DNA from 3 places in the Algoriphagus sp. Y33 genome. Region 1 is predicted to be linked to each of the others. Evidence: riboswitches for the same ligand, from Rfam matches in the RefSeq annotation. Region 1 holds a riboswitch; each other region holds the start of a gene.

Region 1 (3,265 bases):
AACCTATCAAGTTTGAAATCCCTGTGAAAGTAGAAGGAAGCTCTCCTGGTCTTGCAAAAGGTGGTAAACTAGAATTGAAAACGAGAGTATTGAAAGTTAAAGGTCTTGCAAAAGACTTCCCTGATGTTATTCCTATCGATATTTCTGAGCTTGACTTGGGTAAATCATTCAAAGTGGAAGATGTCAAAGTGGAAGGCTTCGAAATCCTAACAAATCCGAACGTTTCTATCGTGACTATTGGTGTACCAAGAGCTCTTAGAGGTAAGAAAGGCGGAGAAGAGTAAATTCAGTCTCTATTACACTATTCATTTAAAATCCTGCCCATATCCGGGTGGGATTTTTTATTTTCAAACCCGATAGCTGCTGTAAAATGAAAATCGAGCCTGCCTGAAGCAGACAGGCCTGGCTCCAAAGTCACACACCAGGTGATTATAATGCATTCATGATTCCATATGACAGCTGAAAAACAAATTATAAACACATGAAACACCTAATCATAGGCCTTGGGAATATTGGCCCAGAATATGAACTCACCAGACACAACATTGGCTTTTTGACAGTGGACAGGCTTGCCGACTCGAAGGACTGCACCTGGAAGAGTGACAGACTTGCATTCAAAACAGAATTCAAGCACAAAGGCAGAACAATCCATATGATTAAGCCTACTACTTACATGAACCTTAGTGGCAAGGCAATGAATTACTGGATGAAAGAACTTCAGGTAAGCAAAGAGAATACGCTGGTGATCGTAGATGATGTGGCCATTCCTTTTGGCAAACTCCGCATGAAACCCAAAGGAAGCGCAGCCGGTCACAACGGGCTGAAAAACATAGAAGAGCTCACAGGAGGTCAGAACTACCCAAGACTGAGAATGGGCATAGGCGATGACTTTCCTAAGGGTAGGCAAGTTGATTTTGTTTTGGGAAATTTCACACAGCAGGAATTTGCCGAAATCCCTACCATAATGGATAAAGCAATAGAAATGACCCTCAGTTTTTGTACAATTGGCATAGAACGCACCATGAATCAATTCAACGATTGATGAAATCGAGCATAACTAAAGCGTCACACACTGTAATGGTTATATGGCTATAATGCAAGCGAGATTCCATGTGGCCTTTTAAAAAAACACAAACACATGAAATAAGATTTGGAATTCCCCAAATATCGATCTTTCTTTGCATCACTTCAGGCAACTGATTTATAAAGAAGAGGCGAGAGATTAGGCTCAACGACCCTCTGGCAACCATCCCGAAACGGAGAACGGTGCCAAATCCTACCCTATGCGGGAACTATAGATTGGCTTACTTCACAAATAATCCCTTTTATTTCGTTCCCCTCATTGGGTTTGATTTTCTCAAATCTGCTTGATTAGTCTTATCAAAATCTAAACTGATCAATAAATGAGTAAGCACTTTGAAACGAACTCTGTAAGGATCTCCCCTTCCAAGTCCAGCCAGCGGGAGCACTCCGCTCCTATTTACCTTACATCCAGCTTTACATTCGACTCAGCGGAAGAAGCCCGAGCTACTTTTGCTGATGAAATAGAAGGGAATATCTACTCCCGGTATGCCAACCCAAATTCCAGTGATCTGATAGAAAAAGTCTGTGCTGCCGAAGGCACTGAAGATGGATTTGCTACTGCATCAGGGATGGCCGCAATGTTTGGGAGTATTGCCGCACTACTGCAGCAAGGAGATCATGTACTTGCCGCACGGTCACTTTTCGGATCTACTCATCAGCTACTTACTAAAGTATTTCCTAAGTGGGGGATCACCTCTACTTACGGGGATATTTTTGATTATTTGAATTGGGAAAAACTCATACAACCCAACACCAAAATGCTTTTCATCGAAACCCCATCCAATCCGGGCTTGGAAATAATCGATCTGGAATGGGCGGGTAAATTTGCGGCAGCTCACAACCTGATTCTGGTAGTGGATAATTGCTTCGCCTCGCCTTATTTACAACAGCCTGCTAAGTGGGGAGCTCATATTGTGACCCACAGTGCTACCAAATACATCGACGGACAAGGACGAGTGCTGGGAGGCTTGATTTTGGGCAAAGCTAACTTGATGCAGGAAGTACAGTTTTTTGCGAGACATACAGGGCCTGCCATATCTCCATTCAATGCATGGATACTTGCGAAAAGCATGGAAACACTTGGTGTAAGAATGGATAGACACTGCAGCAATGCGCTGAAAGTAGCTGAGTATTTCGAAGGTAATTCTGAGTTACTTGCAGTAAAATATCCATTCCTAAAATCACATCCCCAATACGAAATCGCAAAAAAACAAATGAGTCAGGGTGGTGGGATAGTTACCTTAGATCTGAAAGGCGGAGTTCAGCGTGCCCAACGCTTCATCGATCAGCTTCAGATGATCTCCATCACTGCTAATCTGGGTGACAGTCGAAGTATTGTCACACATCCTGCCTCTACTACGCACAGCAAACTTTCTGTTGACGAAAGAGCACAGGTTGGGATTTCGGATGGACTGGTACGACTATCTGTAGGTCTGGAGCACTACGAAGACATAATTCAGGATGTAGAAAGAGCGATTGACTTATCAAAGTAAAACGACTAGCATTGCTGCCAGTCTTTGTAAGATAAAAGCAGGTTGAATACAAAAATGCCCTCAAAAAGGATGTTATTCTTTTGAGGGCATTCATTTTTTAAGCCTCACTTCTACCAAGTGGTTTGCCGCAAGGTAGGAAAGGCCCGAATTATATCACTCAGACTAATCTGTCCCAACAGGACTCCATCTTTCATCACCGGGAATCTTCGGATTTTATGCTCTAAAAATTGTGATGCAGCATCGAATATTGATAAATCCGGAGAAAGCGTAAGAACATCCCTAGACATATGCTCGCTTACTTTTGCCGGGAATTTCGGCGTGTTGGTGTATTTTCCTTTAATAATCTCTTTTAGGCAATCCACTTCCGAAATAATACCTATTAATGCGCCTGAAGCATCTATCACCGGTGCACCGGATATCTTTCGTTTGGTGAGCACTTCCATTACCTGATCAATAGTATCATCCGGCTTGAAAGTAATCAAGCTTGTACTCATGTACTCTTTTACTAGAATTTGCGGAATTGGGGCTTTTTTGGGTTCTGCCATTCTAACCCCTTGAAAACTTTTTACCATAGGTTAAAATTTAAGGATGAAAGAATAAATTATCGATAATTAGTAACAATTAAAAATTATAACTTAAAAAACCCTATATTTCGATACTATAATTTAAAAAAAACCATTCACACAAAA
Region 2 (3,265 bases), 2.1 Mb from region 1:
GGGATTGGGATGGTGTTCGGTCTGTTCTTTGTGATTAAAACAAATTTTGTACGGGCGATATCACTTACAGAAATGAACGGAAACTATCTCCTTCAGCTTCACAAAGATGTTTCCTTCCTCAATAAAGCACTACTAATGAAGAATCTATCCAAAATCCCCTCCGATAGTAAAGTGATTATCAATGCCCAAAAAGCGCAGTTTATAGATCATGACATTCAGGAAGTCTTAAATGACTTTATAGCTTCGAGTGCAGATAGGAATATCCGCGTTACAGTAGAAGGATTTAAGCATAAAATTTACGAAAACATATGAGCCCTTACGAGAAACTATTAATTCAAAACAAAGCTTGGTCAGACGATCAAAAGCTGATCGACGAGAACTTTTTTGGAAGATTGGCAAAACAGCAGAGCCCTAAATTTCTGTGGATTGGCTGCTCAGACAGTAGAGTTCCCGCTAATCAGATCACAGGTACCGATCCGGGAGAAATATTCGTACATCGAAACATAGCCAACATGGTGGTGCATACCGATCTTAATTTACTCAGTGTATTGGAATATGCCGTAGCAGTGCTGAAGGTTGAGCATATCATCGTATGCGGTCACTATGGCTGTGGTGGAATAGAAGCTGCACTTGGTAATAAAAGTTTCGGTCTAATCAACAAATGGCTTCTCAATATCAAAGAAGTGTACAAAATTTATCAGAAAGATATTGATGCTCTAGAAAACCATGAAGATAAAGTAAATGCTTTAGTAGAATATAATGTGATAGAACAGTGCCAGGATCTGATCAAGACTTCAATCATACAGAAGGCATGGAGAGATAGATCAGCTCCGAAAATTCATGGCTGGGTCTATGGATTAAAAGATGGTTTGGTCAAAGAATTGGTAAACATCGAATCAGATTTTGAGACGATCAATCCTATTTTCAGATTCGATCTGGAAGAATTGGATAAATAATTCAAGTTTTTCGGTCAGCGGGTGAAAATTAATTTTGATTTTCCATTCGCTGACCTTTTATTTGCAGCATCCTTTCACTTTTTAAGTGCTCGGATTTATAAAGAAGAGGCGAGAGACAGGCTCATAGACCCTCTGGCAACCTGGAAAGTCCAAGGTGCCAATTCCTGCCAAGAGAGATATTCTCTTTTGGAACTATAAGTTCAATGTAAAATGCACTCAGGACATCATACACTTTACACTACTACTTCATCATCATCCGTGCTCAAGCATTCCGCTTTATTCATGTGTTGATTTCATTTACGCCTATGTCGGAGTAATTCGTCATGCGCTTTCGTACGTTTATTATTTTTCAAACCATAAATCCAAAAAATCATGTCAAAAAAACTTCACTTCGACACACTTCAAGTACACGCTGGGCAGGAGCCTGATCCGTCTACAAACTCACGTGCGGTACCTATTTACCAAACGACTTCCTATGTATTCAATTCGGCTGAACATGGAGCAAACCTATTTGGCTTGAAAGAATTCGGGAATATATATACCCGCATCATGAACCCGACTACGGATGTATTCGAGAAAAGAATAGCTACACTGGAAGGCGGTGTGGCAGCAGTGGCTACGAGCTCAGGACAGGCAGCCCAGTTTCTCGCACTCAATAACATCATGGAAGCGGGTGATAATTTCGTTTCCAGTCCGTTTCTATATGGAGGAACATTCAATCAATTCAAAGTTTCATTCAAACGAATAGGCATCGATGCCAGGTTTGCCAAAGGTAAATCTCCTGATGATTTTGAAGCTTTGATTGATGGCAAAACCAAAGCAATCTATCTAGAAACCATAGGAAATCCTGAGTTTAATATTCCCGATTTCGAAGCTATTGCATCTGTCGCTAAAAAGCACGATATCCCGCTGGTGGTAGACAATACTTTCGGAGCCGGAGGGTATTTATGCCAGCCTATCACTCATGGAGCAAATATTGTAACCTCCTCGGCCACCAAATGGATAGGCGGACATGGTACTTCCATCGGAGGAATTATAGTAGACGGTGGGAATTTCAACTGGGGAAACGGAAAATTCAAACAATTCTCCGAGCCTTCAGAAGGATATCACGGCTTGAACTTTTGGGAAGTTTTCGGAGAAAACAATCCGTTGGGACTGCCTAACATAGCTTTTGCTATCCGCGCAAGAGTAGAAGGTCTTCGTGATTTCGGCCCGGCCATCAGTCCATTCAATTCATTTCTATTACTTCAGGGGATTGAAACACTCTCACTCCGGGTTAAGAAAACAGTAGAAAACGCCTTAGCTCTGGCACAATGGCTGGAAACACATCCTTCTGTTCAGAAAGTGAATTATCCGGGATTGGAGTCTTCTCCTTACCACGAATTGGCTAAAAAATATCTGAAAAACGGCTTTGGAGGAGTGCTGAGTTTTGAGCTGAAAGGTGACAAAGAGCAAGCTTCTGCGTTGATCAATAATCTGGAATTAATTTCCCATTTGGCCAATGTGGGTGATGCCAAAACATTGATCATCCAGCCTGCAGCTACTACCCATCAACAATTATCAGATGCAGAGCAACTAGCCGCAGGAGTCACTCCTACGCTGTTGCGAATCTCTTGTGGAATCGAGCACATTGAAGATATCAAATCGGATCTGCAACAAGCTTTCGATAAAATCTAATCTTATCAAATGAATCTTAAAAGTCAGTACGCTTCGATTACCATGACCCAGGAAATATTTTATTCAAGTTTGCCTTTACATCTGGAATCAGGAGAAATTCTCCCTGAATTTGACCTTGGCTATACCACGTATGGCCAACTCAATTCAGACAAATCCAATGTGATCTGGGTTATCCATGCGCTTACGGGAGATTCGAATGCTTCAGAGTGGTGGAGTGGTCTGATCGGGGAAGATAAATTCTTCGACCCTGCCGATCATTTTATTATCTGCGCCAATCTTTTGGGATCCTGCTATGGTTCTACCCAGCCATTCAGCGAAAATCCCAAAACCGGTAAGCCGTACTATTACGATTTTCCTCAGATGACAACACGGGATCTCGCTGAGGGATTGGAACGCTTGAGGATTCATTTGAAAATAGAAACCATCCATACCCTTATCGGCGGGTCTTTAGGGGGGCAGGTTGGTTTGGAGTGGGCATATCTATTGGGTAACAAGCTTAGGAATGCAATTATTCTGGCATCCACTGCCAAAACCAGACCATGGGTAATTGGCTTCAATGAAACACAGCGGATGGCTATAGAATCTGATTGTACCTGGGGAGAATGCAATGAAACAGCGGGGCAGAAAGGACT
Region 3 (3,265 bases), 2.5 Mb from region 1:
AATTCTTGAAGAAATGGCATATGGGCAAACTAGTGATTGCTTCGGATGGACAGGAGGCGATTGACGAGTTTGAACAGGGGGAGTTTGATGTCGTACTCATAGATATACAAATGCCGGTAGTGGATGGTTTTGCAGTGGCAAAACGGATACGGGAAAACAAGGATTTGCTCAAAAGTAAAATCCCCATTTTAGTTCTAACGGCTAGTTCTTATCATGAGATCAAGGCTGAGATGGAGCAGATTGGTATTAATGATTATGTGGAAAAACCATTCACTCCTGAGGAACTGTATGGGAAATTAACTGAATATCTTAATTCGAAAGATATCGGTTAATACAGGTTTAGCATTAATTTTGCCTGACAGGTTTGAATCTGCCCAGCTTTACACAAATCCACTATTCAATGCCCCTTTTTAATAGATTCATATTATTGCTTTTTGTTTTTTTTGGTGTTGTTGATACTCAGGCACAACAATTAATAACAAAACGCTCCACTTTCTATGCCTTAGCGGGTACTTCAGGAGCCCGTCTTAATCAGTTTGACAACATACTGGCAGACCGTGGCTTATCCGGTTTGAGAAATAGGTATCAGACAATAGGATTAGGCTATCAGGCAAGAATCAATGATTTTGTGCTTGGAATGGATGTATTGCACAATAGAGGGGGAGTAAGTGAGCTCGATGATTTTTCTATGAACTACAGGACTTCCAGGGCATTGCTAAATGTAGGCTATGCATTTACCGAAGAATCACGATTTCAGCTAATCCACTATATGTCCATCGGAGTTGGATTCCTTAACTTTCAAATGCTACCCACCGAGCGCACAAGAGATCTTGATGCTTTTTTGGCAAAACCGGAGCAGGGATTTGTGCTTAGGGAAAAAGATATACAAAAAGGGACGTTGAATTATGGGAATTTCCTGACTGAAATCGGTTTTCAACTTAGCTATGATTTTGACTTGCCCGGTAGAAGAGAAGCACTACAGATTATAACCAAGATGGGGTATTCATTCAGTCCTCTGGAAGGGAAATGGAATATGAATGGAATCAACTTTGACAACGCCCAGAGTGGAGCATTTATAAGATTAGGTGCCGGTATCACATTACCCGATAGGAATTTCTTCTATAAAGATGCAAGCATAGGTGTCTCACTGATAAGAGGAGTTCACTTCACCATCCCGAAGAGATTTAATGCCAGGTTGAAAGAAGCAGGTCTGAATCCATTGAATACTACGCCTTCCAACTGGGGGTTAAGGATTTTGGGTGATACAGAGCGTCTCCTTTACGGTGCAGAACTTTATAATCTCGCATTGGATGGAAAGGCAAACGACGAAAAAAGACATTCTCTAAACAGCTTGAGAGTCTATGGAAATATAGGATATAATTTGATTGAATATAGAAATTTTGGTTTGGGGACATTAGTGGGTCTTGGATATGGCAATATACGCTATACACTTTTGACTAACGATAAGCCTGATTTTCCGGAACTATTTGAGCAGAGAGATTTTGATGGGTATTTGAGGAATAGCGGGCTGATGCTGAAGCCAGAAGTCTTTGCAGAATACGGGATTCCTATGACCAGACGAAAACTTTTTGACTTGGTGCTCACCGTAGCAGCGGGATACGAGATTCCTTTAGCAAATTATAAGCTAGGCGATTTGAGTATGTCGGGTTATATGGCAGGACCTTATTTGAGTTTCGGGGTAGGGGTAAGACCCTGATTTATTCATTTGACAATGTAATTCATCTTTTAGTAAATCCTTTTAGGAGATTCTCCTGTTTTATTATCAAAATGCTATTAACTTTGGGTTGCTTATCGAGAAAGACCGAGGGAAGGGCCCAACGACGTCTTAGCAACCTAGAAATAAGGTGCTAACTCCCATCCCGATATATCGGGAACAGATGAGCGGACTAGTACATCGTACTTCTCTCCGGTTTTGCTCGACAAGCTTTTTGATTAACAAAAAATCAGTATGCAAAACAGAACGGAATCCCTGCTTCAAGAACTTTCTAAGCGAATTTTAATCCTCGATGGAGCCATGGGAACCATGATTCAACGATATACCCTGACCGAGGAGGATTTTCGAACTCCTGAGCTAGCCGAACATCCCAAATCCCTGAAGGGGAATAATGATTTATTGTCTCTGAGTAAGCCCCAAATAATCAGGGAGATCCATGCTGAGTATTTCAGGGTGGGAGCAGATATTATTGAGACCAATACTTTCTCTGCCACCACAATTGCACAGGCAGATTATGATCTTTCGCATTTAGCATATACTATTAATGTGGAGTCTGCAAAGCTAGCAAGGGAGGTAGCTGACGAATTCACTGCAAAGAATCCGGATAAACCCCGCTTTGTGGCGGGGGCGATAGGGCCGACCAACAGAACGGCTTCGCTTTCGCCGGATGTGAATGACCCCGGCTATCGTGCAATCACTTTTGATCAGTTGGCAGAAGCCTATGCAGAGCAGGTTCGCGGGTTGTTGGATGGTGGAGCAGATATCCTATTGGTAGAGACGATTTTTGATACATTAAACGCCAAAGCTGCTCTGTATGCTATCCAGGATGTGTTTGAAGAAAGAAATATTCCGTTGGATCCTAAAGAAGGAGGTATCCCGATCATGATCTCCGGTACAATCACCGATGCTTCCGGGCGTACACTTTCGGGTCAGACTACTGAAGCATTTTTGATCTCCATATCGCATGTTCCCTTACTGTCAGTTGGATTGAACTGTGCTTTGGGGGCCAAAGAATTAAGACCCTATTTAAAAGTGTTGGCGCTGGAATCACCGTTCTATGTGAGTGCTTATCCGAATGCAGGCTTGCCGAATGAATTTGGACAATATGATCAGGGGGCAGATGAAATGGCGGATCAGATAAGGGACTTTTTGAAAGAAGGAATGCTGAATATTTTGGGGGGCTGTTGCGGCAGCACACCTGAGCATATTTCAGCTTTGGTAAAGATGGCTGCTGATTTTCAGCCGAGAAAATTACAAGTGGAACTAGAGGAAACGTTGGACTGAGAAGATGGCTAGAAATAATTACATGAAACTATCCGGCTTAGAGCCATTGGTTTTTACACCCGAAATTAATTTTGTCAATATAGGCGAACGGACGAATATTACCGGTTCGAAGAAATTTGCCCGATTGATTTTGAATGGAAATTATGACGAGGCACTTGAAGTGGCCTTGGATCAGGTACGTGGAGGAGCTCAAGTACTGGATGTCTGCATGGATGAAGGCATGTTGGATGGGGAGTTTGCCATGGT

What was found. Region 1 has a riboswitch for S-adenosylmethionine ahead of ID165_RS16230 (PLP-dependent aspartate aminotransferase family protein). Riboswitches for the same ligand answer to the same signal wherever they lie in the genome.
Region 2: linked by a shared signal. The riboswitch ahead of ID165_RS07790 (O-acetylhomoserine aminocarboxypropyltransferase/cysteine synthase family protein) and the one ahead of ID165_RS16230 (PLP-dependent aspartate aminotransferase family protein) in region 1 are both predicted to bind S-adenosylmethionine.
Region 3: linked by a shared signal. The riboswitch ahead of ID165_RS06140 (homocysteine S-methyltransferase family protein) and the one ahead of ID165_RS16230 (PLP-dependent aspartate aminotransferase family protein) in region 1 are both predicted to bind S-adenosylmethionine.

The regions. Positions count from the first base shown of each region.
Region 1 covers NZ_CP061947.1:4,041,902-4,045,166, forward strand. The annotation lists gene ID165_RS16220 (50S ribosomal protein L25/general stress protein Ctc) at 1-284, shown strand, start outside; gene pth (aminoacyl-tRNA hydrolase) at 482-1,042, shown strand; SAM riboswitch class I at 1,199-1,301, shown strand; gene ID165_RS16230 (PLP-dependent aspartate aminotransferase family protein) at 1,404-2,576, shown strand; gene ID165_RS16235 (CBS domain-containing protein) at 2,687-3,148, opposite strand.
Region 2 covers NZ_CP061947.1:1,936,131-1,939,395, forward strand. The annotation lists gene ID165_RS07780 (SulP family inorganic anion transporter) at 1-312, shown strand, start outside; gene ID165_RS07785 (carbonic anhydrase) at 309-956, shown strand; SAM riboswitch class I at 1,049-1,157, shown strand; gene ID165_RS07790 (O-acetylhomoserine aminocarboxypropyltransferase/cysteine synthase family protein) at 1,329-2,633, shown strand; gene metX (homoserine O-acetyltransferase) at 2,643-3,265, shown strand, end outside.
Region 3 covers NZ_CP061947.1:1,503,149-1,506,413, forward strand. The annotation lists gene ID165_RS06130 (response regulator) at 1-332, shown strand, start outside; gene ID165_RS06135 (hypothetical protein) at 401-1,717, shown strand; SAM riboswitch class I at 1,807-1,905, shown strand; gene ID165_RS06140 (homocysteine S-methyltransferase family protein) at 1,970-3,019, shown strand; gene metH (methionine synthase) at 3,024-3,265, shown strand, end outside.